Regions from separate parts of the Streptomyces venetus genome, predicted to be linked through region 1. Evidence: riboswitches for the same ligand, from Rfam matches in the RefSeq annotation. Region 1 holds a riboswitch; each other region holds the start of a gene.
The links. A riboswitch is a leader RNA that binds a small molecule or an ion and turns the genes downstream of it on or off. The one in region 1 is predicted to bind cyclic di-AMP.
Positions count from the first base shown of each region.

Region 2: another riboswitch for cyclic di-AMP. It lies ahead of ABEA82_RS07960 (C40 family peptidase); the one in region 1 lies ahead of ABEA82_RS08970 (transglycosylase SLT domain-containing protein).
Region 3: another riboswitch for cyclic di-AMP. It lies ahead of ABEA82_RS17520 (transglycosylase family protein); the one in region 1 lies ahead of ABEA82_RS08970 (transglycosylase SLT domain-containing protein).

Region 1 is NZ_BAABET010000002.1:877,047-887,246, reverse strand. It holds gene ABEA82_RS09000 (hypothetical protein) at 1-438, shown strand, start outside; gene ABEA82_RS09005 (glycosyltransferase) at 1-1, shown strand, start outside; gene ABEA82_RS08995 (glycosyl hydrolase) at 786-1,652, shown strand; gene ABEA82_RS08990 (polysaccharide deacetylase family protein) at 1,665-2,420, opposite strand; gene ABEA82_RS08985 (glycosyltransferase family 2 protein) at 2,849-4,162, opposite strand; gene ABEA82_RS08980 (GNAT family N-acetyltransferase) at 4,206-5,270, opposite strand; gene ABEA82_RS08975 (HAD family hydrolase) at 5,465-6,313, shown strand; gene ABEA82_RS08970 (transglycosylase SLT domain-containing protein) at 6,277-7,056, opposite strand; cyclic di-AMP (ydaO/yuaA leader) riboswitch at 7,060-7,238, opposite strand; gene ABEA82_RS08965 (polyprenyl synthetase family protein) at 7,743-8,753, shown strand; gene ABEA82_RS08960 (LolA family protein) at 8,985-10,200, shown strand, end outside.
Region 2 is NZ_BAABET010000002.1:670,593-680,792, forward strand. It holds gene ABEA82_RS07935 (DUF5691 domain-containing protein) at 1-350, shown strand, start outside; gene icmB (coenzyme B12-dependent isobutyryl CoA mutase small subunit) at 710-1,126, opposite strand; gene ABEA82_RS07945 (esterase/lipase family protein) at 1,717-2,580, shown strand; gene ABEA82_RS07950 (M23 family metallopeptidase) at 2,721-4,373, shown strand; gene pcrA (DNA helicase PcrA) at 4,426-6,903, opposite strand; cyclic di-AMP (ydaO/yuaA leader) riboswitch at 7,194-7,365, shown strand; gene ABEA82_RS07960 (C40 family peptidase) at 7,374-8,543, shown strand; gene ABEA82_RS07965 (SLAC1 family transporter) at 8,649-9,584, shown strand; gene ABEA82_RS07970 (hypothetical protein) at 9,562-9,915, opposite strand.
Region 3 is NZ_BAABET010000005.1:91,343-101,542, reverse strand. It holds gene ABEA82_RS17545 (serine/threonine-protein kinase) at 1-443, shown strand, start outside; gene ABEA82_RS17540 (SurA N-terminal domain-containing protein) at 586-1,227, shown strand; gene ABEA82_RS17535 (nucleoside triphosphate pyrophosphohydrolase) at 1,294-2,322, shown strand; gene ABEA82_RS17530 (cytochrome P450 family protein) at 2,375-3,670, shown strand; gene ABEA82_RS17525 (LysM peptidoglycan-binding domain-containing protein) at 3,795-4,754, shown strand; cyclic di-AMP (ydaO/yuaA leader) riboswitch at 4,983-5,149, shown strand; gene ABEA82_RS17520 (transglycosylase family protein) at 5,154-5,849, shown strand; gene eno (phosphopyruvate hydratase) at 6,129-7,418, shown strand; gene ABEA82_RS17510 (FtsB family cell division protein) at 7,538-8,014, shown strand; gene ABEA82_RS17505 (DUF501 domain-containing protein) at 8,062-8,592, shown strand; gene ABEA82_RS17500 (Ppx/GppA phosphatase family protein) at 8,589-9,530, shown strand; gene ABEA82_RS17495 (NAD(P)/FAD-dependent oxidoreductase) at 9,952-10,200, shown strand, end outside.

The DNA of each region.
Region 1 (10,200 bases):
ACACCGCAGGAACTCGTGGTCCGGATGCTGCCGCCGTTCGGCGGCTGGCTCGCGCTCGCCGCGCTCGCCCTGCCCGGCGGGTCGCCGCTGCGGGGCGCCGCGGTCGTCCTCTTCCTGGCCGCCGGCCCGGGCGCCGCAGCGGTCAGGGTCTGCGCCCCCGCGCTGGGGGCACGGCCCGCCGAAGGGCCCGTCGAGCGGCGGGAGGCGGACTTCGCCCGCCACTCCGACCTGCTGGAGCGGCTGATGCTGGTGCTGTTCCTCAGCATCGGCGTCGTGATGCTCGTCGCGACCGTACTGATCGCCACGCACACCTTCAGCGCGCAGCGGGTGCTGCTGACGCTGACCCTGCTGACCACGCTCGCCGCGTTCTGTCCGCCGCTGCGCGCCTCTCCCGCGCCGAGGACGACGCCGAGGACACCGAAGGGTTCCGCTCAGTGAGGTTCGACCGTCCCCACCGTCACGACCGTTCCGATCGCTCCCACCGTCCCCGCCGTTCCGATCGCTCCCACCGTCGCGACCGTTCCGATCGCTCCCACCGTCGCGACCGTCCCGATCGCTCCCACCGTCCCGATCGTCCTGATCGTCCCGATCGCTCCCACCGCCCTTTCGCGTCGAGCCGCCGCAGACTGCTGATCACGTCCGCCACGGTCGTCAGCGCCGTCCTGGTCGCCCTGCTCGCCCTGCGGAACGCCTCCGGCCCGGAACCGGGAGCCACCGGTTCCCGCGCGGACTGCCGCCCCACCGCGCTCCTGGAACCGCCCTGCGGCGCCTGGTTCGGGGCGTTCGTGCCGCACGACCGGGACGACCTCCCGCAGAAGGTGCGCGCCTACGAGGAACGCGTGGGCCGCAAGCTCGACATCGTGTACACGTACCACGACATGTCCCTGACGCAGGGCGCCCGCCGGGAGGGCCAGCTGCTCACCCCGGAGGAACGCCGCGTCGGCGAGGACCACCTGCTGCTGCTGTCCTGGGAGAGCAAGTGGTGGGGCGGCACGAAGCAGCAGCAGCCCACGTGGCAGCAGATCGCGGCAGGCGAGCTGGACAGGACCGTCATCGACGTCCAGGCCGAGCGCATCAAGGACTACGGCAAGAAGGTCTTCCTCTCCTTCGACCTGGAGATGGACACCCGCACGCCGGCCAACGGCACCCCCGCCGACTACGTGAAGGCGTACCGGCACATCCACGACCGGTTCCGCGCGCTGGGCGTCGACAACGTCGTGTGGACGTGGATCACCACCGGCTACCTCGACCACGCCGACGAGATGAAGCGGATGTACCCCGGCGACGACTACGTCGACTGGATCGGCTACAACCAGTACAACTACTACCGCTGCCACAACGCGGACTGGATGACCTTCGCGCAGACCCAGGACTCCGTGCACGACTGGATCCGCGAGCACATCTCCGACGACAAGCCGCTGATGCTCTCCGAGTTCGGCACCGCGCAGGACCCGGCCCGCCCGCAGCGGCAGGCCGAGTGGTACGCGCAGGTGCCCGGGGTGCTGAAGGGCCTGGAGGGCGTCAAGGCCGCCCTCCAGTGGAACTACCGCGACCCCGGACCGCACTGTGACCTGGCGCTGGCGAACGACGCCGCCTGGAACAGCCTGCGCAAGGCGGTCGCCGACCCGTACCTCAACCAGCCGCTCAGGTGAACGAGGACAGGGTCAGCCCGCGAACTCGGGCCCGCGCACCACCGCGCGGGCCCGCCGGTACCACCGCCACGCGATCGTCTTCGGCCCGTCACGGTACGGCGCGACCCGGGCGCCCGCCCCCGCCAGCCAGCTCTCGACGTCGGCGACGGTGTGGCTGCGCCGCACGATGAGCCGGGCGATGCGGTAGCGCTCGTCGCGGTCCGAGCTGAGCGCGTGCCGTACCGCGGTCGCCGTCTCGTAGCCGGCCCGCGCCGACATGGCCCGCACGCGCGGGCTGTTGTAGCCGTGCGGATAGGCGAGATGGCGGATCTCGTGGCCGAGGGCGTCCTCCAGCACGGCCTTCGACGAGCGCAGTTCGTACGCCAGGTCCTTTCCGGACAGGGTGTCGAGCTGGGCGTGCGTGACCGTGTGGCTGCCGACCTCCATGCCGGAACGTTCCAGCTCCGCCGCCCGGTCCAGGGTCATCATCGGGGCGGGCGGCAGCAGACTGCGGCCGCCGGGGGCGATGGCGCCGGTGGTGAGATAGGCCGTGGCCGGCAGGCCGCGCCCGGCCAAGGCCTCCGCGGTGGGGCCGGGCAGATCGGCGAAGCCGTCGTCGAAGGTGAGCAGCACGGGGCGGGGCGGCAGGGGCGCCCGGCCGGCCAGATGATCGGCGATCGTGCTGATCGTGACGGGCGTACGGCCGCTGTCGACCACGGCGTCGAGATGGGCCGCGAACTCCCGCGGAGTGACCGTGAACTCGGCGATCCAGCCGGGCGGGTCGTCCATCACGGCGTGGTAGAGGAAGACGGGGATGGCCGGGGCGCCGACCGCCCCCGCCGGGTCCGTCGCACCCGCCGCGTCCGTCGCACCCCCCGGGGCCACCGCCCCCGCCGGGTCCGTCGCACCCCTCCGGGTCATCGCGCTCGCCGGGCCCGTCGCGCCCCTCGGGGCCATCGCACCCGCCGGGTCCGTCGCACCCCTCCGGGTCATCGCGCTCGCCGGGCCCGTCGCGCCCCTCGGGGCCATCGCACCCGCCGGGTCCGTCGCACCCCTCCGGGTCATCGCGCCCGCCGGGCCCGTCGCGCCCCCCGGGGCCATCGCACCCCCCGGGACCGTCCCACCCCCCGGGACCGTCGAGCCCTCTCCGTCCCGCGCACCCCGCTCCCCATCGTCGAGGCCGGCACCCTTCGGGTCCCGGCCTCTGCCGTCCGTCCTCATCTCGCCCCCTGAACAGCCGTGCGCAGCGCCCGCCGCGCCTTCAGATAGCCGACCGGCCCGTACACCATCCCCCTGCGCTGCAACCGCGACAGCCGCCGTGGCCACGGATGCGTGCGCGCGTCGTGGTCGCCCGGCGTGCCACCGCCGCCCGTCCCCTCCGTCTCGCGCACGGCGGTCAGCGCGCGGGCGTGGGCGAGGCCGCGGGGCAGCCGCGCGAGGAACGCCGGCAGCAGGGCGGGGCGGTTGACGAGCACCGCGGTGAGGTAGGCGGTGAGCCCGGCGCCGTAGCCGTACGCCTGGGTCTCCAGGTCCCGCCAGGTCTCCCGGTGGTGGTGCCACACCAGCGCGGACGGCGTGTAGCGCAGCCGGTGCCCTTGGGCCAGGACGCGGACGAAGCCGTAGAGGTCGTCGCCGCCCCGGGCGGCCGTCCCGGCCCCGGTGGCCGGGTCGAAACCGCCGACGGACCGCAGGACGGCCGTCCGGAAGGCCATGTTGGCGCCGGAGCCGAACCGCCCGGCCGTGAACGGGAACAGCGGCTCGTCGACCGGCGGGTCCGCCGGGTCGTACGTCCTTGGAGTGAAGCCTTTCGCGAAACCGCCGTGGCTCTCCAGCAGCACCTGGGCCGGAGTGGTCAGCCGCGCGGGAAGGATCAGCCCGGTGGCACAGCCCAGCCCCGCGTCGGCGGCGAAGGGCGCGGTGAGCTCGGTCAGCCAGCGCGGGTCGGCGACCACGTCGTCGTCGGTGAAGGCGACCACCTCGCCCCGGACGGCCGCCAGCCCCGCGTTGTGCGCGACCGCCAGTCCGGGCACCGGCTCGCACACGTACCGCACGCGCTCGGCGTACTTCCGCTCGACGAGCTCCCGCGTCTCACCCGTCACCGGCGCGTTGTCGACGACGACGATCTCGAAGCGCGGATGGTCCTGCGCCAGCAGCGAGTCCAGCGCGCGGGCCAGCTGCCCGGCCCGCTCCCGGGTGGCCACGACGACACTCGTGTACGGCGGCTCCCCGGGCTCGTCACCGACGGCCGGTGCGCACTCCGCGGGCGCGGGCGCCGGCGCGAACTCCACTCGCGCACGCTCCGCCAGCACGGCCGGAGCGTCCGCCCCCTCCGGTACCTGCCCGAGCAGCGTGCCGACGGGCCGACCACCTCGCCTGACCAGCAAGAACACCTCTCCGCTCGTCACCGGCGGACTCCCCGGGCCCGGTCTGAGCACCGCCTCCGGACCATCGAGGTCCAGCTCGGCGACCTGCACCGCCCCGATGTCCAGGAACCGGCGTATTTCCTCCCGCGCACGCGCCGAACGAGCCATGCGCCCTCCCCCCCCCACTCGTGTCGGTACGGCCTCACTCGGGTCAGGTACGGCGCAGCCGGGCCGCGCCCTTCAGGGTCCGCGCCGCCAGCGCCGCGAGCCGCGGCCGGCCGCGCACGAAGCTGTGCGCACGGCGCGCCGGCTCGCGGCTCAGCCAGTGCAGCGCCGCGCCCGCCCCCGGACGCGTCACCGCGCCCTCGTACACGGGCAGTTCGCCCGTCTTCAGCGCGTCCTTGTACTCGGCCGCGCCCCGCCCCAGGTCGAGCATGCCGATGCCTTCGGCGGCCGCCGCCTCGGCCATGCGCAGATGCAGCACCAGACCCGGTGAGTACTTCGAGAACTCCGGGTCGTAGGCCGGGAACCAGCAGGCCAGGACCGACGCCGAACGCAGCCCGAAGTGCGCGGCGACGGGCCGCTCACCCGCGTAGAGCACGGACAGCGTGCCGCTGCACTCCGGCGCCCGGGTCCCGGCCAGCCGGCCCACGAGCCGGGTGATCCACTCCTGCGCGAACCGGTCCCGGCGGCCCGTCCTGCGGTACTGCGCCGACTTCCACTCCATGAGCGTGCGCAGCGCGGCCGGGTCGCGCTCGTCGAACACGAACCGCGGCTCGCCGACCTGCCGCCCCAGCCTGCGCTCCTTGGCCAGGGTGGTCTTCAGGAACTTCGGCGACTGCGCGCGCAGCACCGACTCGTAGGTCTCGTAGCCCTTCTCCACGTCGATGACGAAGGTGGCGTACTCCTCCGCCGCGTACCGGACGAAGAGCCGCTGCTCGGCCTCCAGGTTGTCGAAGGCGAAGCTGGACACCGAGCAGGCCCGCAGCAGTTCGCCCGTCTCCAGGTCCAGCCCCGGCCGCAGGATCGCGCCCTGCGCGTCCGAGACGCCGAGTCCGATCGCCCGGCCCTGTCCCCACCGCCCGCGCTCGTAGGGCAGGAAGCCGGCCGGCTCCACACCCTCGTACACCACCGCGACCCGTGCCTGTGGCCGCACCCGGCCCACGGCCTCGGTGAACTCCGGTTCCATGAAAGGGTTGCGCGGTGCCTCCGACGCCGCGCGCAGCGCTCGCCAGCGCTCCCTCTCCGCCTCGCCGAGCTCCCCGGCCCCGGCCACACGAATGCGCCCTCTGCTCAACCTGACCCCCCGATCAAGTCCCCCCTGGACACTTGGAAGGTACCGCTCGGGACGGCCTCACGGGTAGGTAGCGGACCATGTTGTTGCCAACTGGTGCAGAGGGGCCCTCAATCGGGCAATCGGTGTCCACCACGCGATGAAACGAACCGGCGCGCTGTCCGTATTCTCTGATCATGGCCGCACCCCTCGCATATTCACTCATCGCCACCGACCTGGACGGGACGCTGCTGCGCGGCGACGACACCCTCTCGGACCGGTCTCTCGCCGTGCTCGCGCGGGTGGCGGACGCCGGCGCCCAGCACCTCGTGGTGACGGGCCGGCCGGCGCCGAGAGTGCGGCCGCTCCTCGACGACCTCGGCTGCACGGGGCTCGCGGTGTGCGGCCAGGGCGCGCAGGTGTACGACGCCGGCGCGGACCGGCTGCTGTGGTCCATCACGCTGGACCGGGAACTGGCGGAGACCGCCCTCGGCAAGATCGAGGCCGAGGTGGGGGAGGTGTACGCCGCGGTCGACCAGGACGGGGTCGACGGGCTGACGCTCATCGAGCCGGGCTATCTCATGCCGCACCCGACCCTGCCCGCCGTACGGGTCGAGCGGCGGGAGGATCTGTGGTGCGAGCCGATCAGCAAGGTGCTGCTGCGCCATCCCTCGCTGTCGGACGACGAGTTGGCGGCGACGGCCCGCTCGGTGGTCGGCTCACTGGCGACGGTGACGATGTCGGGGCCCGGCACGGTCGAACTCCAGCCGTGCGGCATCACCAAGGCGACGGGCCTGGCGCTGGCCGCCGAGCACCTGGGACTGCGGCCCGCGGACACCATCGCCTTCGGCGACATGCCCAACGACATCCCGATGTTCGACTGGGCCGCCCACGGCGTCGCCATGGCCAACGCCCACCCCGAACTCAAGGCCGTGGCCGACGAGGTCACGCTGTCGAACGAGGACGACGGCATCGCCGTCGTCCTCGAGCGACTGCTGGGCGGCGCGGATCAGTACGGGCCGTTGACGTTGTCGATCGAGCCGTAGCGGGCAGCCGCGTAGTTGCAGGCCGCCGTGATGTTGGCGACCGGGTCGTACGGGTCGAAGGAGGTGCCGGCCACGTGGTAGGCGGCGAACGTCGGGTCGATCACCTGGAGCAGGCCCTTGGACGGGGTGCCCGCGACGGCGTTCGAGTCCCAGTTGTTGATCGCCTGGGGGTTGCCGGACGACTCACGCATGATGTTGCGGTAGATGCCGTCGTACGAGCCCGGGATCCCCTTCTGCGCCATGATGTCCAGCGCCTCGCGGATCCACCCGTCGAGGTTGTTCGCGTACGTCTTCGCGGAGGCCGGGGTGGCCTGGGCGACGCCCGTGGCGGGCTTCGTGGCCGGCTTGGCCGGGGCGGAGGACTTGGTCGCCTGCTTCTCGGTGGCGTCCGCCTTGGCCGTCTTCACCTTCAGCTTCAGGCCCGGGTGGATCAGCTTCGGGCTGTCGCCGACGGCGGCGCGGTTGTCCTTGTAGAGCTGCTTCCAGCCGCCCGACACGTCGTACTTGTCCGCGATGCGGTAGAGCGTGTCGCCCTTGACCACGGTGTAGGTGAGGGACTTGGCGGGCTGGGCCGCCTGGCGCACGGACTGTGCGGCGGCGGGGGCGCTCTGGGGCTCGGCGGCGCTCGCGTGCGTCGCGCCGAGGAGCGGAAGGGTGAGTGCCGCTCCGCCGGTGCCGACGGCTACGACGCCTCGGGTGAGCGGGCTGGTTCTGATGCGACGGTGCTTGCCTCGTCGGGCCATGACGATGTTCCTCTCCGGCGCCTGCGAGGTGAGCTGTCGGGTTCGGGCCGGGAGGTGCCCGGCCGCGTACGGCGTCGTGCTGCCGTACGCGGCTTCACCCCGAGCCGGTCCGCTGTGCGGACCGGCGACTTACCTGGGTCCCCCGCTCCTGCCCTGCGTGAGTGAGTCGGTGTGTGTGGGGCGTCCGGGCGGCGGCAGGATTCGGCGGTCCGCCGGACAAGCCGGGAACGTATGCGAGAGCACATGCCGGGAACAAGCACCGGAGTCACATATCGCGCCGGTTGACCTTGGTCTGGGGGGTTTGGGCTACTTGATCCTTTGCGGGAGCCAAGGCTCAACTGGCTTTTGGCGAAAGGGGGTACGGGTTGGTGTCGGAGGGGGTGTCAAAAAGGGACGACGTGACCGAACTCACTGATCACGAGCCTGTGCGGCAAATGCCAGCAAAGGGAATTCGCTTACGCAACCTGGCAAATCGTGTATATCTCGCTACCTCCCGGTAAGTCGATAAATGTCTGTTCTTATGGCCTGATCGAAAACATGGAGCTCGTGATCGGATACCACCCGGCCTGTAACCATGGGCGCTGGCAGTGATCGAAACGTGACCGGATACGCTGACTCGAGTGAGGGCAGCGACCTATCGACAATCCGCGTAATCACCGGCAGACACAGCAGACAGGAGACCCCTCGTGACCGACGTCGGGCCGTTCGGGCTGAGCGTGCGGGACCAGGCTCTGGAAGCCGATGTCCAGGCCGGGTTGGCGGCTGTCGAGGAAGGCTTGTTCGAGGCCACCAAGAGTGAGGTGCCCTTCATCACGGAGGCCGCCCAGCACCTGGTGCGGGCCGGAGGCAAGCGGTTCCGTCCGCTGCTCGTGATGCTCTCCGCCCAGTTCGGTGACCCGTACGCGCCCGGTATCGTGCCGTCGGCCGTCGTGGTCGAGCTGACCCACCTCGCCACGCTGTACCACGACGACGTGATGGACGAGGCGACGGTGCGCCGCGGGGTGGCGAGCGCCAACACCCGCTGGGGCAACTCCGTCGCGGTCCTCACCGGCGACTTCCTCTTCGCCCGCGCCTCGCACACCCTGGCCGACCTCGGCCCGGAGGCGGTCCGCGTGCAGGCCGAGGCGTTCGAACGGCTGGTGACCGGGCAGATCCTGGAGACGGCCGGACCGCAGGACGGCCGCGACCCCGTCGAGCACTATCTGGACGTGCTGGGCGGCAAGACCGGTTCGCTGGTGGCCGTGTCGTGCCGGTTCGGCGCGATGATGTCCGGCGCCGACGAGACGGTCGTGGACGTGCTGACCCAGTACGGCGAGCGGCTCGGCGTCGCCTTCCAGCTCGCGGACGACGTCCTGGACATCGCCTCCGACTCCCACGAGTCCGGCAAGACGCCCGGCACCGATCTGCGCGAGGGCATCCCCACGATGCCGGTGCTGCGGCTGCGCGAGCGGGCGGCCCGGCTCGGGCTCGCGGACGACATCGCCCTGTGCGAGCTGCTGGACTCCGACCTCACCGACGACGTCCGGCACGCCGAGGCCCTGCGCCTGCTGCGGGCCCACCCCGCGCTGGAACAGGCCCGGCGGGACACCGTCCGCTACGCCCAGGACGCCCGCTCGGCCCTGGCGCCCCTGCCGGAGTGCGCCGCGAAGGCGGCTCTCGTGGAGCTGAGCGACGCCGTGGTGCACCGCGCCGGGTAGTCCTGGTCCGCCCCCGTCCCTTACGGGTCGGGGGAGAGGCAGCCCCTCCGTGTCATACCCCAGCAGTACGTGGAGTTGAGCCCGCGGTCTGACGTATCTCCCCGGCCGATTTGGTCAGATGGAGACCACGGAAGAACACCACTCCTCACCTGTTCGGGTGAGAATGGCGGCTCAGGGACGAGTGCGTGGACGACACGGACAGCCGCCGCCGACCACGGAGGTAGGGCACACATGGCACCGTACGCATCCGACGAGAACACGACCGCCGGGGAGGGCGACGAGCAGCGCTCCGGGCGGCGCAAAGCCGCGCGCTACGTCGTCCCGGTCACGGTGATGGGGGTGGCGGCCGCGACGATCGGCCTGGTCCCCGCACTCGCCGACTCGGGCGATCCCGACCTCCCGAAGATCACGGCGCAGCAGCTCATCGAGAAGATCGCGAAGTCGGACGTGCAGCAGCTGTCCGGCACGGTGAAGATCAGCACGGATCTCGGACTGCCGGACCTCGGCGGGCTGGAGAGCAGCCTGATGTCCGGTGCGGCCAGCCCGGACGAGGGCGGTTCCTCCGCCGACCCGACGTCCAAGCTCACGGAACTCGCCTCCGGCACGCACACCCTGCGCGTCGCGCTCGACGGCCCGGACAAGCAGAAGCTGTCGCTGCTGGAGAACGCCGCCGAGTACAGCCTCGTCCACAACGGCAAGGACGTCTGGGGCTACGACAGCAAGTCGAACGAGGTCTACCACGGCACCGCCGCGCAGAGCCCGGAGCACGAGAAGGGGCAGCCGCCGGCCACGCCGAAGGACTTCGCCGAAGAGGCCCTGAAGGCCGTCGACGACACGACCTCCGTGACGGTGGACGGCACCGCCCAGGTCGCCGGCCGGGACGCCTACAAGCTGCTCATCAAGCCGAAGCAGTCCGGCTCCACGGTCGGCGCGGTCACCGTGGCGGTGGACGCGAAGACGGGTACGCCGCTGAAGTTCACGCTGACTCCGGCGAGCGGTGGTGCCGCCGTCGTCGACGCGGGCTTCACCCAGGTGAGCTTCGACCGGCCGGCCGCGTCGACCTTCGACTTCACCCCGCCGAAGGGTGCGAAGGTCACCGAGGAGAAGGCCATCGAGAAGAAGGCCATCGAGGAGAAGGCCTCCGCCGAGGCCGGGGCGCGCAAGCACACCCGGCACGCCCCGAAGGCCGGGGAGGACTTGGGCAAGGGCGCCGGCGGTCTGGACGGCGTGAAGACCCTCGGCGAGGGCTGGAACGCCATAGCCGTCCTCGACACCGGCGGCGAGGGCGTGCCCTCCGGCGGGGCCGGCGGCGACCTCGGCGGCTTCATGAACTCGCTCGGCGACAAGGTCACCGGCAAGTTCGGCTCGGGCACGGTCTTCTCCACCCGCCTCGTCAACGCCCTGATCACCGACGACGGCAAGGTCTACGTCGGCATGGTCACCAAGG
Region 2 (10,200 bases), 210 kb from region 1:
CCGAGTGGGTCGCCGGTTTCATCGCGGCGCACGGCCTGTCCGAGGCCTTCCAACTGCTCGGGGTGTGTGCGGTGCCGTGGGCGGCGCCGCTGGGCCGGGCGGTGGTGGACGCGCTCAACATCGCTCGGGACGCGGGGAGTTATCCATGGAGTTTCAGCGGGGTCATGGGCCTGGCGGAACGCTGCCTCGACCCGTCCGAGGCCGGCCGTCTCGACGCGCTGCTGGCCGTACCGGACGAACCGGAGAACGCGTCGCCCGGAGCCGGCGGCTACTGGGCGGAGTCCTTCCAGCGCCTGTCGACGACCCTGCGGCTGCGCGCGGCGATGACCGAGGAACTGTGCACGCCGTAACTCCGGCCGGGTCCACCGACGCCCGCCCGGACCCGCCCGGCACCAGTCCGACAGCCCCGTGGAACCACGGGCCCGCCACTCGGCCCGACCACCCGCCCGCCACCCCGCTGGGCTGCGGACCTGTCACCCCGGCGAGCCGCGGACCTGTCACCCCGGTGGGCCGCGCGCCCGTCACCACAGCCAACGACGGGCCCGCCAACCGGCTCGGGCCCGCCACCCCGGCCAACGACAAACCCGCCACCCCGGTGGTCCGCGCGCCCGTCAAACGGCTCGGCTCTGCCACCCCGGTCGTCGACACACCCGTCACCCCGACCGACCGCAGCCCTGCCGGCTCGCCCGGCGGAAGCCCGCTCCGGCGTCTACGCCTCAGCCGGCTGCCGGGCGTTGGCGCGGACCCAGTCCACGATCGAGGCCGTCGTCGCGCCGGGCGTGAAGATCTCCGCGACGCCCTTCTCCTTCAGCAGCGGGATGTCCGCCTCGGGGATGATCCCGCCGCCGAAGACCAGGATGTCCTCGGCGTCCCGCTCCCGGAGCAGCTCGATCACGGCGGTGAAGAGCGTGTTGTGCGCGCCGGAGAGGATGGAGAGGCCGATCGCGTCGGCGTCCTCCTGGAGCGCCGTGTCGACGATCTGCTCGGGAGTCTGGTGGAGCCCCGTGTAGATGACCTCCATACCGGCGTCGCGCAGGGCCCGCGCGATCACCTTGGCCCCGCGATCATGGCCGTCGAGCCCCGGCTTGGCCACCACCACGCGGATCGGACCGGCTGCCACACCCATCACTGCCTCCATGAAGCGATTACATCCATCCGTACCGACAAGTACCGCACACATCGCGCAAGCGGTACACGCCGCACCGCACGGACACCCCGCCCCGAACCGTCCGGGCAAGTGAACGAACGTTATCTCCAGGATCCCGCAACCGGCAGTTTCGCGGTGTGGAGCGAGGGGGAAATCACACGCAGGGACACGTTCGCCGCGCACCGTTCCGAGTTTTCGCGGCATCGGTGCCGCGCTCTTCCGCGGCACACGGACCACATCGGGACCGAGCGCAAGGGGAGCCGCGACGAGGTCGCCGTACCACCGCCCCACCCACCACGCACAGCGGCGGTACGACACTTCGGCGAGGGCACGCGGGACACGCAGGGCACGCGCAGCACGCAGGGCAGACACGGCGCAACAGCGGGGAGCTTCGTCGCCACACCGACAGGGACCCCGGTCGCTTCACTGGCGTCACACGCGCCACACGCCGCGCTCGGTCCCCGCGGCTCACGCCGCTCGCGCGGTCGTCGTCGGCCGTCTTCGCAGCTGCTTTCCACGAGGGCACACGGGGGGCGGTCGCCCTCCCGCGTGCCGACAGGAGGTCGGCCATGAAGGTCACCGGGGCCGTTCTGCCCTTTCTTCCGTTCTGCCGGCGTCTGCTGCCGAGCCGGCCGGCCGGACTCTCCATGGCTCTGCTGAAGGCCACCGCCCTGGAGATCGCGATCCTGGCGGGGCACCTCCTCCTCTATCCCTCCGGCATCACCCAGGAGCGACGGATCCCCGCCCCGGCACTGCCCACGCACGGCACCGCCCAACTACCGACGGAGGCCAAGCCCCCGGTCGTCCTGCTGCACGGCTTCATCGACAACCGCTCGGTCTTCGTCCTGCTGCGCCGCAGTCTCGCCCAGCACGGCAGGCAGCGGATCGAGTCCCTCAACTACTCGCCGCTGACCTGCGATCTGCGCATCGCGGCAGAGCTGCTCGGCCGGCGCATAGAGGAGATCTGCGAACGCACCGGCGCCGAGCAGGTGGACGTCGTCGGGCACAGCCTCGGCGGCCTGATAGCGCGGTACTACGTGCAGCGGCTCGGCGGGGACACCCGCGTCCGGACCCTGGTCACACTCGGCACGCCGCACTCCGGAACCCGGGCGGTGCCCCTGGCCGACGCGCACCCCATCGTGCGCCAGATGCGCCCCGGCTCACCGGTGCTCGAGGAGCTCACTCGACCGGCCCCGGGCTGCCGCACGCACTTCGTCAGCTTCTGGAGCGACCTTGACACGGTGATGGACCCGGTGGAGACGGCCCGCATCGACCATCCCGATCTGACAGCGCAGAACGTGCGAGTGACCGGCATCGGCCACCTCGCCCTGCCCGTGCACCCCGCCATCGCCAACGGCATACGGCAGGTTCTCGACACGGCCCGCCCGGGTGAACCGTCCACCGGCCACGCCGACGGGCTGACGGTGGCCTAAAACCATCCACGCCACCCGCACGCCCCGCCGCGCGGAACTCGTCATACAACCGACGCTCAGTACTCAAGCCCCGATCAACCTCGAACAAACTTCGAACACAGGGCCAAACCCGCGCCCGCAGTCCGCCAAAACACGGCCGAATGCCCGTTTCCTGCGCGCGTGAAACCTGCCGAAGATTGTCGTGCCCGCGTACCGCCGGGTACAGTCGCCGCACTGCTCTGGCAGCCCCTGTTGTCGAGGCGAAAGAGAAGTTGGTGAACGACCGTCACCCGTCGGGGACCATGACCCCGGCTCCGGCTTCCGACGCCGACTCGGCGCACTACGCGTCGTACGGCACCCAGGAAGCCCAGTACGGCGACTTCACCACGTACGGCGACTACGCCGCCACCGGTTTTGACGCCACCGGCACCGACGGCAGCGGTTTCGCCGCCACCGGCCACACCACCGCGACCTTCGCCACCGACCCCCTCTTCGGCGATCTGCCGGACAGCGGCCACCACACGGGCACGTACGGCACCGGCCACTGGCCCACCGGCACCCACGAGAACGTGCACTACGACGCGTACGCGGCCCAGCACCACGCCGCCGCCTACGACACCGGCGTGTACGACACGACGAGCTGGACGACCGGGCAGCCGCTCCCGGTCATCCCGCCGCAGGCCACCTCCCCGGACGCGACCGGGCAGTGGGACACCGGCGCCTGGCACCAGCCCGACCAGTCCGGCAACCCGGCCGACCAGACCCAGCAGTGGGACTGGGGCACGCAGTCCTTCGACACCGGCGCCTACGACGCCACCCAGTGGAACTCCGACGGCACGGCCGCGGCGGCCCCCGAGGCGTACGAGCAGCACGGCGAAGCCTTCGACCAGCTCGAGACCGCGACGTTCGAGCAGGTCGGCTACGACGAATCCACCGGTGCCCTCCATCTCGACCCCGCCGCGGACGGCGGTGATCCGGCGACCACCGGTGAACTGCCCACCGTGGCCCCACTCCTGGACGGCCAGGAGGAGGACGCTCCGCCCCCGGGCTCACGGGCGGCCTCACGTGCCGCGTCCCGTTCCCGCCGCCGTACGCCCCCCAAGCGCTCGGCGCTGTTGACGATCGCGGTGCCCTCCGCGTGCGTGATGGGTGTCGCGGGGATCGCCGCGGCCTCCGTCGGCAGCCTCACCGACGACAGTGCCGCGGAGGCGCACACGACCGCGGCGGACGCGCAGCCGGTCAAACCGGCCGCCGCCAACAACAAGCTCGACACCCAGTTGCAGAGCCTCTCCGCCGGCGCCGACGACTTCGCCGACCGGGCCAGCCGCACGCAGGAACGCATCGACCTCAAGGCCCAGCAGGCGGCCGAGCGGAAGCGGGCGGCGGAGGAGGCGGCCCGCAAGGAGCGGCTGCGCCCGAAGTTCGCCATGCCGGTCGCCCGCCACGGACTCAGCGCCCAGTACGGCCAGGCCGGCATCAACTGGATGTCCCTGCACACCGGCATCGACTTCCCCGTCTCGTACGGCACGACCGTGATGGCCGCGACCGACGGCACCGTCCGCACCCAGTGGAACAGCGCGTACGGCAACATGCTGATCCTGACCGGGAAGGACGGCACGGAGACGTGGTACTGCCACCTCTCCACCTACACGGTCCCCTCCGGCACGTCCGTGAAGGCCGGCGATCCGATCGCCCGGTCCGGCAACTCCGGCAACTCGACCGGTCCTCACCTGCACTTCGAGGTGCGCCCGGCCGGCGGCTCGCCGATCGACCCGCTCCCGTGGCTGCGCAGCCACGGCGTCGACCCGACGTAACGTCTCAGCAGCCCCCGCCGCGCGTGCGAGCGGGGGCCGGCATCCGACCGGGCTAGAGCTTCTCCACCGGTGCGTACCGCAGCAGCAGCCGCTTCGGCTTGGTGTCCCCGAAGTCGATCGTCGCCTCCGCGTTCGCGCCCGTGCCCTTGACCGCGACGACGGTCCCGAGCCCGAACTGGTCGTGCGTGACACGGTCCCCGGCCGCCAGCGCCACGACCGGCTTCTCGGAGGTCCGGCGCGTGGCGAAACCGGAGGCGCCCGACGCCGACGAACGCGAGCGGGACGACGACAGCGAGGCCGCCACCGCCGAGACGGGTCCGGAGGACGCGGGCGCGGTCGCTCCCGTCCGCTTCCACTCCAGGTGAGTCGGGGGAATCTCCTCCAGGAACCGGGAGGGCGGGTTGTACGACGGCTGACCCCAGGCGCTGCGCATCGTCGACCGCGTCAGGTACAGCCGTTCCCGTGCGCGTGTGATGCCGACGTAGGCCAGGCGGCGCTCCTCCTCCAGCTCCTTGGTCTGGCCGAGGGCGCGCATGTGCGGGAAGACGCCGTCCTCCATGCCGGTGAGGAAGACGACCGGGAACTCCAGGCCCTTGGCGGTGTGCAGGGTCATCAGCGTGATGACCCCGTCGCCGTCCTCCTCGTCCGGGATCTGGTCGGAGTCGGCGACCAGGGCGACCTGCTCGAGGAAGTCGGCGAGGGTGCCCTGCTCGTCTTCGCCGCGCTCCTGCTCGAACTCCATGGCGACGGCGGCGAGCTCCTGGAGGTTCTCGATCCGGGTCTCGTCCTGCGGGTCGGTGGAGGCCTGCAACTCGGCGAGGTACCCGGTGCGTTCCAGCACGGCCTCCAGCACGGTGGCGGGTCCGGCGCCGGACTCGACGATCGTACGGAGGTCCTCCATCAGCGCGTTGAACCGCCTGACCGCGTTGGTGGAGCGCGCGGCCATGCCGTACGCCTCGTCGACGCGCTTCAGGGCCTGCGGGAAGCTGATCTTCTCGCGCTGGGAGAGGGCGTCGATCATCGCCTCGGCGCGGTCGCCGATGCCCCTCTTGGGGACGTTGAGGATCCGGCGCAGCGGCACCGAGTCCTCCGGGTTGGCCAGCACGCGCAGGTAGGCCAGGACGTCCCGGACCTCCTTGCGCTCGTAGAAGCGGACACCGCCGACGACCTTGTAGGGCAGGCCGACGCGGATGAAGATCTCCTCGAAGACACGGGACTGGGCGTTGGTGCGGTAGAAGACGGCGACGTCGCCCGCCTTCGCCTCGCCCGCGTCGGTCAGGCGGTCTATCTCCTCGGCGACGAACTGCGCCTCGTCGTGCTCGGTGTCGGCGACGTACCCGGTGATCTGCGCGCCGGTGCCCGCGTTGGTCCACAGGTTCTTGGGGCGGCGGGACTCGTTGCGCTCGATGACCGCGTTGGCGGCGCTGAGGATGGTCTGCGTGGAGCGGTAGTTCTGCTCGAGCAGGATCGTCGTCGCGTCCGGGTAGTCCTCCTCGAACTGGAGGATGTTGCGGATCGTCGCCCCGCGGAAGGCGTAGATCGACTGGTCGGCGTCACCCACCACGCACAGCTCGGCGGGCGGGACCTCGGCCTCGGGCGGCACGTCGACCGGGTGCTCGGAGGTGCCGACCAGCTCGCGGACCAGGGCGTACTGGGCGTGGTTGGTGTCCTGGTACTCGTCCACCAGCACGTGCCGGAAGCGGCGGCGGTAGTGCTCGGCGACGTCCGGGAAGGCGCGCAGCAGGTTGACCGTCGTCATGATCAGGTCGTCGAAGTCGAGGGCGTTGGCCTCGCGCAGTCGCGACTGGTACATCGCGTAGGCCTGGGCGAGGGTCTTCTCGAAGCCGTCGCTCGCCTGCGCCGCGAAGTCCTCCTCGTCGATCAGCTCGTTCTTCAGGTTGCTGATCTTCGCGCTGAACGACTTCGGCGGGAAGCGCTTGGGGTCGAGGTCCAGATCGCGGCAGACCAGGGCCATCAGGCGCTTGGAGTCGGCGGCGTCGTAGATCGAGAAGGAGGAGGTGAAGCCGAGCTTCTTGCTCTCCCGCCGCAGGATGCGCACGCACGCGCTGTGGAAGGTCATCACCCACATGGCGTTCGCGCGCGGGCCGACGAGCTGCTCGACGCGTTCCTTCATCTCGCCCGCGGCCTTGTTGGTGAAGGTGATCGCGAGGATCTGGCCCGGGTGGACGTCCCGCTCGGCGAGCAGGTGGGCGATGCGGTGCGTGAGCACGCGGGTCTTGCCGGAGCCGGCACCGGCCACGATGAGCAGCGGGGAGCCGGAGTGGACGACGGCGGCGCGCTGGTTGTCGTTCAGCCCCTCCAAGAGGGCGGCGGTGTCCACCACCGGGCGCGGGGCGCCGTCCCGGTAGTGGGTGTCCCGGTCCGGCGGCACGTCGAACTTCCCGCCGAACAGATCGTCCGGAACCTGCTCCGGTACGTGATCGTCCTCGGGCGGCGGCGGGGGCTCGTCCGCGGGGCCCCGCTGGGCCTGGAGGTCCGCCAGGAAGCTGTCGTCAAAGAGGCTGCTCATCGCTCTACGAGTCTAGGGCGCCCCACTGACAGCCCGCCGCCGCCCTGAGAACATCGCCGAAACGACCCCCTCGTCACCCTTCAGGGCCGGTCGATCACGGCCCGCGACGATCGACATAATTCCTGACGATTCACGATCAATCCCCACCAGTCGATCACTTTCAGCAACGCTCCGGGATAAGGTCACGAAAATGTATCGGGCATATCACCCATCAACCTTCACAAGGGCCACACGAGTTGGCTACCGTGCGGGCAGGCCGCACGACCCCCACCGGCGAACGTCGCCGGGCCGCGCGGCCTCCGCCGAGTCCGGTGTGCCGTAGCGGCAGCCGGAGCCGGGGACCCACCGAGACCTTGGGGTGAATCGGCCCGACTCCCTTCCCGGAGATGGCCGTAGGGCAACCCTTCCGAACCACCCGCCCGAACCCGACAGCTAACCCGGTAGGCGGAGCATGGAAGGAGTCGCCTCCCTTGGCGTCGCACCGCAAGTCGCGTCCCTCCGGTACGCGCGTAGCAGGCATACGGACCCCCGCCCTAGCGACGGCGGCCCTCACCTCCGTGGCCCTGCTGTCCCAGTCGGCCAACGCCGCCCCCACGGCCGACGACAAGCCCAGCCTGGAAGAAGTCGAGAAGAAGGTCGACGACCTGTACCGCCAGGCCGAGTCGGCGACCGACAAGTACAACGCGGCCAAGGAGAAGACCGCGAAGCAGCGCAAGCGCGTCGACAACCTCCTCGACGACGTCGCCCAGCGCACCCAGAAGCTCAACGAGGCCCGTGAGGAGCTGGGTTCCTTCGCCGCCGCCCAGTACCGCACCGGCGCCTCCGCCCCGGACACGGCGACGTTCCTGCTGGCGGACACGCCGCAGGACTACTTCGACCAGACCCAGCTGATGGACCGGATGACCGGCCGCCAGAAGGTGGCGGTCGACGACTTCGTCACCCAGCAGTCCGAGACGATGAAGAAGCGCCGGGAGGCCACCGAGAGCCTCGAGACGCTCACCGAGTCGCAGGGCGACCTGAAGACGGCCAAGTCCACCGTCCAGCGGAAGCTGGCCGACGCCCGCGAGCTGCTGTCGAAGCTGACGGCCGAGGAGAAGGCGCGGCTCGCGGCGATCGAGAAGAAGAAACAGGAAGAGGCCGCCCGCAAGGCCGAAGAACTGGCCCGGCAGCAGGCGGCGCAGCAGAAGGCGCGGGAGGAGGCCGCTGCCCAGCAGCAGGAGAGCGGTTCCTCGTCGTCCTCGGGCTCGTCCTCCTCCTCGGCCCCGGTGGACTCCTCGTACAGCTCCAAGGCCGACAAGGCGCTCGCCTTCGCCCGGGCCCAGATCGGCAAGCCGTACGTGTGGGGCGCCATCGGCCCCGACTCCTACGACTGCTCCGGCCTCACCCAGGCCGCCTGGAAGGCCGCGGGCGTCACCCTGCCGCGCACGACCTACGACCAGGTCAACGCCGGCACCACGGTCTCCCTCTCCCAGGCGCAACCCGGTGACCTGGTCTTCTTCTACGACGACGTCACCCACGTCGGCATCTACATCGGCAACGGCATGATGATCCACGCCCCGAAGCCCGGCGCCTACGTGCGCGAGGAGTCGATCTACTACGACGGCGAGTCGGCGATCCACAGCGTGGTGCGACCGGCCTGAGAGGCCCCCGCCCGAGGTCCTGGTCCGAGAGGTCTCCTACGTTTTTGAGGGGCACGCGCGCGTGCCCCTCTCATAACACGCGCGGCGCTCTCTAGCATCGGCGCTATGTCCGGCCCCTCCCCCTTCGCCACCTTGTGGGCGATGTATGCGCTGGCGACCGGCACGTTGTCGGTCGGTCTCGACTCGGCGGGGTACGAGGTCCTCTCCCGTATCACCCTTCTCCTGGCCTGCGGGGCCTGGCTGGTGTCGGTCGCGGATGTCCTCCGGCGGACGACCTGGCGGACGGAGACGCCCGCCGCGGTCACCACCCTGGCGGCGACCGCCGTCCTCGGCACCGGCTTCTCCGCGGCCGGCCGGCAGGCGCTCGCCGAAGCGCTGCTGGCGGTCAGCGCGCTCCTCTGGGCCACACTGCTCGTGGTGGAGGACAAGGAGCGGGGCGGGCCCGCGTTCCTGCGCTGTGTGGTCACCCAGGGGCTCGCCGTGCTCGCCGCCACGCTCGCCGCGGCCGTGTCGGCGGCCTGGCTCGCACAGGCGGCCCTGGTGGTCTTCTGGCTGGGGCTGCTGCTGTGCGGCCTCGCCCTGCCCCGTTCCGACCCCCGGCAGGTGGCCAGGGGGGCCGGGGACCATTGGCTGGCCTGCGGCGCGCTCGCCGTCTCGGCCCTCGCCGGGGCGAAACTCCTCAGCGCTGACAGCGCACGCCTGTATCTGTGGAACGACGAGAACCGGAGCGTCCTGCGCACGACGGCCGTCACGCTGCTCGTGCTCACACTGACCTGCTGCGTCGCCCTGCTCGTCGCCGAACTCGTGTGGCCCCGGCACCGCTACGACGTGCGGCGCTGGGCGACCGTGTTCGGCGCGGCCGCGTCGGCGACGGCCACCCTCGCCGTCGCCGCCGCCCTCGACGTCCCGTGGCTGGACGGCCTCGGGGAGGCACTGCTGTGGATCGCGGTGGCGGCGTGGCTCGGGTGCGCCGCCTGGACGGTCGCCTCGGCCCGGGCCGGCGAGGAGCCCGGCGGGGTCAGGTCCAGAGCACGGCGATGAAGACGTTCGCCGCCGTCAGAGCCCCGACCAGGCCGAACAGGCCCTTGTCCACCTTCTCGTCGTCCCGTTTCACGTAGACCAGACCGAGGATCACGATCAGCAGGGCCAGCTTCACGCCGATCTTCACATTGTTCACGGACTGGTCGTCGGCCTGGTTGAGGCCGACCAGGATCACCCCGGTGACCAGCATCGTCAGCGCGCCGTGCAGCATCGCGGGGGTGTAGCGGGCGGTGCCCTCGCCCATCGCCTTCATCTGGGTGAGGAAACCGCCCAGGAGCGACGCGATGCCGATGATGTGGAGGCCGACGACGAGGTGGATGAGTATGTCCATGAGGCCGGAGCCTAATGAGGGGCCCCGGAGCCGCCCGACACCGGCCCGTCTCCTGCATATATGCGCCCTATAGCACCCGGCCGCCGTCCTCCGCCCGCGTTTTCGGCGCATCGGTCATCACGCTGAGTTAATTCGACGGTGCCAGGGCGAGATCACGACCACATACGGTCACCGCCGGTCCTCTCGGGACACTTCCGCGCACCCGCCACCGGCCCGCAGCGGTGAGGTTTAGCGTCCTCCTCCAGGTGACCGGCTCCCCACCGCCGCCCGGGCCAGGGGCGGCAG
Region 3 (10,200 bases), on a different contig from region 1:
CCCCGGTCGTGCGCACCCTGCGCAAGCAGTACGCGGCCACGCTCCTGGACGACGGCCAGTACCGGCGCGCCCTGCCCGAGCTGCGCCGCCTCGCCGAGGAACGCGCGGCCGAGGCCGGCCAGGCCGACCCGCAGGCCCTGCGGTTCCGTTACGAGGTCGCCCAGTGCCTGGAACAGCTGGGCGAACCGGCCGCCGCGCTCGCCGAGTACCGGGCGGTGCTGCCGTACTACGAGAACCAGTACGTCGCCGCCGGCGGGCCCGAGCTCGCCCATGACGTCCGCCGCCGGATCGGGCACCTCCTGCTCGCGCTCGGTGACCGCGGCGCCGCCCACGACACCCTGGCCCGGCTGCTGCACGACGTGGAGCGCACCCACGGCACCGGCCACCCGCTGGGCGCGGAGCTCCGCCGGACGCTGCAGTGGCTGGGGCAGGTCCGCGGCTGACCGCCGCCCCGGGAGAGGCGCGGCGGTGCCGGAAGTCCTGGTGAATCGTTGGTCGAATGGGTTGGCCAGAGCCTGCCCACTGCCTACCATCGATCACCGCAAGACTTTGTGCACCGTCGCACAATCTCCTCGGGAGGTTCCCTTGCACCGCCGCACCGCGCTCGTCCTCACCGCCGCGATCGCCGCCGCGGCGCCCCTGCTCACCGCCTGCGGAAACGACGCCCATCCCGGCGCGGCGGCCGTGGTCGGCGGCAAGCGGATCACCGTCTCCCAGCTGGAGGAGCGGGTCGGCGAGGTACGCGCAGCCCAGCGGGCGGCCGTGCAGAACGACGCCCAGTACCAGCAGGCCATCGCCAGAACCGGCACCCTCACCCGCGACACCCTGCACACCATGGTCCTCGACCGGGTGCTGCACCGCGCGGCCGAGAACGCCGGTGTGACGGTCACCCGCAGGGAGATGCAGGAGATGCGCTCCGGCCTGGAGGAGCAGGCGGGCGGCGCCAAGGCGCTGGAGACGACCTGGCTCCAGCAGTACGGCATCCCGCCGCAGCGCCTCGAGGAGAACCTCCGCCTCCAGCTGGAGGCCCAGAAACTCGCCGAGAAACTCGGCACCGACACCAGCCGCCCCGAGTTCTGGAAGGCCCTGTCCGAGGCCTCCGAGGACCTGAACGTCGACCTCAACCCGCGCTACGGCACCTGGAACGTCCAGAAGAGCAGCCGCGCCGACGCCAAGACACCGTGGGTCCGGGACGTGACGGCGGCCCAGACGCAGCAGAGCATGTAGCGGTACGACCGCGGGGGCCTGTGGATAACTTCCGGCGCTGTCGGCGGCGTGGGTTAGTTTCGAACCGTGAACGCCAACAGCCCCGAAGCCACCCCGGGCCCCGCCCAGGCCCCTGGCCCCGACCAGGCGACCGACTCCGCCCCGGGCCGCATCGTCCTGCTCACCACCAGCCACCGCGTCGCCCCCGGCCTGCTGTCCTGGCCCGCCTGGCAGGCCCTGCACGCGGCCGACCGGGTGCTGTGCGCGGACGGCGCCCATCCGCAGCTGCCCTACCTGCGCGAGGCCGGCATAGCGGTGGACGAGGCGTCCCCGACCGCCGAGGAACTGGTCGGCGCCTGCGCCGGGGGCCGCACGGTGGTCGTGGTGGCGACGGGCGAGGGCGAGCCCGCCCTGACGGACGGCCTGGCCCGCCTCGCCGGCGGCGGACGCGTCGCCATGCCCGAGCTGGAACTGCTCCCCGCCTCCTACGACCTGCCCGGCGCCCGCCTCCTCGACCTCGTCCAGGTCATGGACCGCATCCGCGCCGAGTGCCCGTGGTCGTCCCAGCAGACCCACAAGGGCCTCGCCAAGTACGGCATCGAGGAGGCGTACGAACTCGTCGAGGCGATCGAGGAGGGCGACCGCGACGAGCTGCGCGAGGAGCTCGGTGACGTCCTCCTCCAGGTCGTCTTCCACGCCCGGATCGCGGAGGAGGGCCGCCCGGAGGACGGGGAGGACGCCTTCTCCATCGACGACGTGGCCGCCGGCATCGTCGCCAAGCTGATCCACCGCCACCCGCACGTCTTCGGTGACGCGACGGCCACCACGCCCGAGGAGGTCAAGGCGCACTGGCTGCGCACCAAGGCGGTCGAGAAGCAGCGCACCTCGGTCACCGAGGGCATCCCCCTGGGCCAGCCCGGCCTGGCGCTCGCCGCCAAGCTGGCGTCCCGCGCCCGCACCGCGCACCTGGACATACCGCTCCCGCCCGTCGAGGGCATCGGCTACGAGCTGCTGGCCCTGGCGGTCCGCGCGGAGTCGGAGGGCGTGGACCCGGAGGCGGCCCTGAGGGCGGCGGCCCGCGCGTACCGGGACGCCATACGGGAGGCCGAGGGCTGAGCAGGCCCCGGGGCGGGCAGGGGGCCCGCGGCACGCCGGATACCGTCGAGGAGTGACCGACCAGCCCCAGCCCAGCACTCCCGCCGCTCCCGACCTCTTCACCTGGGAGTTCGCGAGCGACCCCTACCCCGCCTACGCCTGGCTCCGCGAGCACAGCCCCGTCCACAGGACGCGGCTTCCCAGCGGTGTGGAGGCCTGGCTGGTCACGCGGTACGCCGACGCCAAGCAGACCCTCGCCGACCACCGTCTCTCCAAGAACCCGGCGCACCACGCCGAGCCCGCGCACGCCAAGGGCAAGACCGGAATCCCCGGCGAGCGCAAGGCCGAGCTGATGACGCATCTGCTGAACATCGACCCGCCGGACCACACCCGGCTGCGGCGGCTGGTGTCCAAGGCGTTCACACCCCGCCGGGTCGCCGAGTTCGCGCCACGGGTGCAGGAGCTGACCGACCGTCTCATCGACGGGTTCGCGCAGAAGGGGTCCGCCGACCTCATCCACGAGTTCGCGTTTCCGCTCCCCATCTACGCCATCTGCGACCTGCTCGGCGTCCCTCGCGAGGACCAGGACGACTTCCGCGACTGGGCGGGCATGATGATCCGTCACCAGGGCGGGCCCCGGGGCGGGGTGGCGCGGTCCGTGAAGAAGATGCGCGGCTACCTCGCCGATCTGATCCACCGCAAGCGGGAGGCGCTGCCCGCGGAACCCGCCCCGGGCGAGGACCTCATCTCCGGGCTCATCCGCGCCTCCGACCACGGTGAGCACCTCACCGAGAACGAGGCCGCGGCCATGGCCTTCATCCTGCTGTTCGCCGGTTTCGAGACGACCGTCAACCTCATCGGCAACGGCACCTACGCCCTGCTCACCCACCCCGAGCAGCGCGAGCGGCTCCAGCGGTCCCTGGCCGCCCACGACACCGCGCTCCTGGAGACCGGCGTCGAGGAACTGCTGCGCTACGACGGTCCCGTCGAGCTCGCCACCTGGCGCTTCGCCACCGAGCCGCTCACCATCGGCGGGCAGCGCATCGCGGCAGGCGACCCGGTCCTCGTGGTCCTTGCCGCCGCCGACCGGGACCCGGAGCGGTTCACGGACCCGGATGTGCTCGATCTCTCCCGCCGCGACAACCAGCACCTCGGCTACGGCCACGGCATCCACTACTGCCTCGGCGCCCCGCTCGCCCGGCTGGAGGGCCAGACCGCGCTCGCCACCCTCCTCACCCGCCTCCCCGACCTGCGGCTCGCGGTGGATCCGGCCGAGCTGAGATGGCGCGGCGGCCTCATCATGCGCGGGCTGCGCACGCTGCCGGTGGAGTTCGCGCCGGCCAAGAGTGACGAAACATCAGCACTGTGATCTTCACGTGATCTACGCGGCATGAACTTGTGACAAGTGATCGTCTGCCGATACGTTCACCCATCAGCGCGCCAGGGTCACCTGCGCCGCGCCGGTCACTGCTTCCCTCGCGAAAGGTCTCCGTATGCTCTCCGGGAACGGTCGGCACCGTCGCCCCCGCCAGGCTCCGGCTCTCCTCCTCGCGGCCGGAGTGACCGGCTCCGCCATCGCGATCCCGCTCCTCGGAGCCTCCGGCGCCAGCGCGGCCGACGGCACGACCTGGGACCGGGTCGCGGACTGTGAGACCGGCGGCGCCTGGAGCCAGAACAGCGGCAACGGCTACTACGGCGGCCTCGCGATCTCCCAGGAGGACTGGGAGAACAACGGTGGCCTCGACTACGCGGCGAGCGCCGACCTGGCCAGCCGCTCCCAGCAGATAGCCGTGGCCGAGAGAATCCTCGCCGACCAGGGAGTCGGCGCCTGGCGTACCTGCGGGCTGCTCTCCGGCCTGGAGCAGGGCAAGGGATCGGACTCCTCCGACTCCTCCTCCGACTCCTCCGGTTCGACGGACTCGCCCGGTCTGCTCGACTCGCTCGGTTCCTCCCCCTCCGACGACCCCTCCTCTTCCCCGTCGTCGTCGCCCGACACGTCGTCGGACTCGAAGGACGAGACCGGCAAGTCCGGCAATTCGGGTGAATCCGGGGAGTCGTCGCAGAAGCAGCAGCCCGGCAGCTCTCCGTCGGCCACCCCCGAGCGTGACACGTCCGACTCCAAGCAGGGCGGCGACTCCTCGGCGCCGGCCGACACGGGCTCCGGCAGGCACCGCGGCCCCAGCGCCGACGAAACCTCGACGTCCGACAGCGGCCGTGCGGACGAGTCCACGGGCCGTCACGCCTCGCGCGGCGCCGAGAGTTCCCGTGACGCCTCCGAAGGCGCCTACATCGTGGGTGTCGGCGACAGCCTCTGGTCCATCGCCGACTCCCTTGACATCAGCGGCGGATGGCACGAGCTCTACGACGGCAACAAGAAGGCCGTCGGCGACGACCCGAACCTCATCCGTCCCGGTGAGAAGCTCGCGGTGGAGGGCGAAGCGGACGAGAAGTAGCTGTTCGGGCAGTGCGGAAACGGGGGCGGAAGTCACCCCGTAACCCCACGAGTTCGCGTCATGGTTCGCGGCGAATGTCCCGTTTGGGGTCCGTGAGAGATAGATCTCAGAAGCCTTGATCGTCTTTGAAATTCCGCGGATCCCGTGCCTAACGTCGTGACCGCTCGTCACCACGAGCCCCGGCTGCCGCAACGCCGAATCCTGCCAGCGGCCGTACGGGAACAGTCGTCGCGTCAAGCGCCGTAGGCAGGAGCGGGGGACCCAAGGTAGGTGCCCGACCGGCCACTTGTGCCGGAAGGGCTAGGGGTGAAGCCGTGTCCCGGGAGGGGCGCGGCCGGGCAACTCAACCGGCCCGAACCCGACAGCTCACCTCGCAGGCGTCGGTGAGGGGATCTCTCCATGCTGTTTTCCAGCAAGGGCAAGCACCGCCGTCCGTCCAAGGCCAGCCGTGCCATCGCCGTCGCCGGTGTCACCGGCGCCGCCGTCGCCGCCCCGCTGATGGCGACCGGCACCGCCTCCGCCGCCACCACCTCCGAGTGGGACACCGTCGCCCAGTGCGAGTCCGGCGGCAACTGGTCCATCAACACCGGCAACGGCTACTACGGCGGTCTGCAGTTCTCCGCCTCCACCTGGTCCGCGTACGGCGGCACCCAGTACGCCTCGACCGCCGACCAGGCCAGCAAGGACCAGCAGATCCAGGTCGCCGAGAAGGTCCTGGCGAGCCAGGGCAAGGGCGCCTGGCCGGTCTGCGGCAAGGGCCTGTCGGGCGCCTCCACCGGCGGCGGCTCCTCGAGCGACTCCGGCAGCTCCTCGCAGCAGAGCCAGCAGCAGAGCACCGAGTCCCGCGAGACCCAGCAGCAGCCGGCCTCCCGCTCCGACGAGCGCCCGGCCGCCAAGAAGACCGTCACCACCCCGACCGGCAAGAAGGTCAAGAAGGGTGACGGCGAGTACAAGGTCGTCAAGGGCGACACCCTCAGCTCCATCGCCGAGGAGAAGAAGGTCCAGGGCGGCTGGGAGAAGCTCTACCAGCTGAACAAGGACATCATCGACGACGCCAACCTCATCTACACGGGCCAGCAGCTGCACCTGAAGTAAGCAGCGGCCCCCGCCCACCTCGGGCGGCCCCCGTCCCCACGGGCTCCCCGCCCCGGTGCGTCCTCCCCCGTACGCGCCGGGGCGGGGTTTTTTCCGCCGGCCTTTGCGCCCCGGCTTTGTTCCGTTCGGAAACAATTTACTCTCGGTTCTGTCCATGGGGTGGGCGACCCGGTGGCCGATCGCCGCGAGCCGGTTAGGCTCATGTCGCGAGCCACCGGCCCGCACCTCGCTGGGCCCGAGCGGCCCGCGTAACCGCGTCACATCAAGAAGGAGATGCTCGTGCCGTCCATCGACGTCGTCGTAGCCCGGGAAATCCTGGACTCCCGAGGCAACCCCACGGTCGAGGTCGAGGTCGGCCTCGACGACGGCAGCACCGGTCGTGCCGCCGTCCCGTCCGGCGCCTCCACGGGCGCCTTCGAGGCCATCGAGCTCCGCGACGGCGACTCGAACCGCTACCTCGGCAAGGGTGTGGAGAAGGCCGTCCTCGCGGTCATCGAGCAGATCGGCCCGGAGCTCGTCGGTTACGACGCCACCGAGCAGCGCCTGATCGACCAGGCGATGTTCGACCTGGACGCCACCGACAACAAGGGCTCCCTCGGCGCCAACGCCATCCTCGGCGTCTCCCTCGCCGTCGCCCACGCCGCCTCCGAGGCCAGCGACCTGCCGCTCTTCCGCTACCTGGGCGGTCCGAACGCGCACCTGCTGCCGGTGCCGATGATGAACATCCTGAACGGCGGCTCGCACGCCGACTCCAACGTGGACATCCAGGAGTTCATGATCGCCCCGATCGGCGCGGAGTCGTTCTCCGAGGCCCTGCGCTGGGGCGCCGAGGTCTACCACACGCTGAAGAAGGTCCTGAAGAGCAAGGGCCTGGCCACCGGCCTCGGCGACGAGGGCGGCTTCGCCCCGAACCTCGGCTCCAACCGCGAGGCCCTCGACCTCATCCTCGAGGCGATCAACGAAGCCGGCTACACCCCCGGCGAGCAGATCGCCCTCGCCCTCGACGTGGCCGCGTCCGAGTTCTACAAGGACGGCTCCTACACCTTCGAGGGCAAGACCCGCTCCGCCGCCGAGATGACCGAGTACTACGCCGAGCTCGTCGACGCGTACCCGCTCGTCTCCATCGAGGACCCGCTGTTCGAGGACGACTGGGAGGGCTGGAAGACCATCACCGACAAGCTCGGTGACAAGGTCCAGCTCGTCGGCGACGACCTGTTCGTCACCAACCCCGAGCGCCTCGCCCGCGGCATCGAGGAGAACGCCGCGAACGCGCTCCTGGTCAAGGTCAACCAGATCGGTTCGCTCACCGAGACCCTGGACGCCGTCGAGCTGGCCCAGCGCAACGGCTTCAAGTGCATGATGTCCCACCGCTCCGGCGAGACCGAGGACGTCACCATCGCCGACCTGGCCGTCGCCACCAACTGCGGCCAGATCAAGACCGGCGCCCCGGCCCGCTCCGAGCGTGTCGCCAAGTACAACCAGCTGCTGCGCATCGAGGAGATCCTCGACGACGCCGCGGTGTACGCCGGGCGCAGCGCGTTCCCGCGGTTCCGCTCCGCCGGCCAGTAGGCACGGCGAGGGCTGAGGCACGGCCCCGCGAGGAAGCGTCGTACGTACGTCCCCGTACTCGGTCCCGTACCGTGTGCGGGGACGTACGCGCATCGGACGTGAGCGGGAGGCGGGCAGACATGGCCGTGAAGGACCGGGACCGGTTCTCCACCGCGACCAGGATCCGGCTGCTCGGAGAGCAGACCGCGGCCCGGGTCTACCGCTCCCAGACCCGGCGCCAGGCCCGCCGCTCCCGGCTGACCGGCCGGGCCGCGCTGCTCGCCCTGGTGATGTGCTCGCTGATCGTGGCGCTCGCCTACCCGATGCGCGAGTACGTCTCGCAGGGCGCCGAGATCGACGACCTCCAGAAGGAACAGCAGCAGGCGCGGCAGCGCGTCGAACGGCTGCGCGACCAGAAGGCGCGCTGGCAGGACGACGCGTATGCCGAGCAGCAGATCCGGCAGCGGTTGCACTACGTGATGCCGGGGGAGACGGGATTCATCGTCGTCGACCCGCACGCGGCGAAGCAGTCGCGCACCGACCTCGGGGCGGCCGACCGCCCCTGGTACCTCAACGTCTGGGACGGCGTCGACAAGTCCGACGCCTCCGGTCAGTGACCTGAACCCCCAGCCGGCGATCAGAGAAAGACAGTCAGAACACAGTCATGGAAACGCCCCCGCCGACCACCCCGCGCACCGAGCCCACCGACGCGGACGTCGAGGCCTTCAAGCAGCAGCTCGGTCGGCCCCCGCGCGGTCTGCGCGCGATCGCGCACCGGTGCCCGTGCGGGCAGCCCGACGTCGTCGAGACGGCACCGCGGCTGCCGGACGGCACGCCGTTCCCCACGCTGTACTACCTGACGTGCCCGCGCGCCGCCTCGGCGATCGGCACGCTGGAGGCGAACGGCGTGATGAAGGAGATGACCGAACGGCTGGCCGCGGACCCGGAGCTGGCGGCGGCCTACCGGGCGGCCCACGAGGACTACGTCCGGCGCCGCGACGAGATCGAGGAGCTGAAGAACTTCCCCAGCGCGGGCGGCATGCCGGACCGGGTGAAGTGCCTGCACGTGCTGGTGGCGCACTCGCTGGCCGCGGGCCCCGGGGTGAACCCCCTCGGGGACGAGGCGATCGCGATGCTGCCGGAGTGGTGGCGCAAGGGCCCGTGTGTGACGGCCGTCGAGGAGGACGCCAAGTGACCCGTGTCGCCGCCGTGGACTGCGGTACGAACTCGATCCGCCTGCTGGTCGCGGACGCCGACCCGGCCACCGGTGAGCTGGTCGACCTGGACCGCCGGATGACGATCGTGCGGCTCGGGCAGGGCGTCGACCGCACCGGCCGGCTCGCTCCCGAGGCGTTGCAGCGGACCTTCGCGGCGTGCCGCGAGTACGCCGGGATCATCAAGGAGCACGGGGCGGAGCGGCTGCGGTTCGTGGCGACCTCCGCCTCCCGGGACGCCGAGAACCGGGACGAGTTCGTGCGCGGCGTGCTGGACATCCTGGGCGTCGAGCCCGAGGTGATCTCCGGGGACCAGGAGGCCGAGTTCTCCTTCATCGGCGCCACCAAGGAGCTCGCCGGGCGCGACCACCTCGCGAAGCCCTACCTCGTCGTGGACATCGGCGGCGGCTCCACCGAGTTCGTGGTCGGCGAGGACCGGGTGCGCGCGGCGCGCTCGGTGGACGTCGGCTGCGTCCGCATGACCGAGCGGCACCTGGTCCGGGACGGGGTGGTGAGCGACCCGCCCACCGAGGAGCAGATCGCGGCCATGCGCGCGGACATCGAGGCCGCCCTCGACCTCGCCGAGGAGACGGTTCCGCTGCGCGAGGCCCGCACGCTGGTCGGCCTGGCCGGGTCCGTGACGACCGTGTCGGCGATCGCCCAGGAGCTGCCCGAGTACGACTCGGAGGTCATCCACCACTCCCGCGTCTCCCACGAGAAGGTCCGCGAGATCACCGAGTGGCTGCTGCGCTCCACGCACGCCGAGCGCGCGGCCGTGCCCTCCATGCACCCGGGCCGGGTCGACGTGATCGGTGCGGGGGCCCTCGTGCTCCTGTCGATCATGGAGCGGATCGGCGCGGAGGAGGTCGTGGTGAGCGAGCACGACATCCTCGACGGCATCGGCTGGTCGCTGGCGTAGGCCGCTTCTGAGCAGGCATGGATCACGGATGAGCGTCTCCGGGGGGCTCGGACGGGCCCCTCGGCGACAGCTCGTCGGGAAAGTTCGTGAAGTTCTTCACAAGGAATTCGGCCCTCCAGAGCGACAACAAGGGTCCGGTTGACCCACCTGGGGGCCCAACCAGCCCTTGAACGCGTTCAGAAGCGTGATATGGGGGTGCTTCGGAGGGGGTCGGGAAGCGGGCTCCGGCGGCACCTCACGGAGGCCTCTTCGAGCCAGAGAGGCAGCTCACGCGGCATTGACAACGGCTCGGGACGCACAAAGGATCCCGGTTGTCACCATGACATGGATCACGCGAGTCGCGGAGGATAACACACCCCTTGTCGGAGCTTGTGAAGGGGCGCACGAGCCACCCCCCTGAGGCGGGTGGATACTCGATGGCATGAGCACCACGGAGCGTCCCAGGATCCTCGTAGTAGGCGGTGGGTACGTAGGCCTGTACGCAGCTCGGCGCATCCTCAAGAAGATGCGTTACGGCGAGGCGACCGTCACGGTCGTCGACCCCCGGTCGTACATGACCTACCAGCCCTTCCTCCCGGAAGCCGCCGCCGGCAACATCTCCCCGCGCCACGTCGTCGTCCCGCTGCGACGCGTGCTGCCCAAGGCGGAGGTTCTCACCGGCCGGGTCACC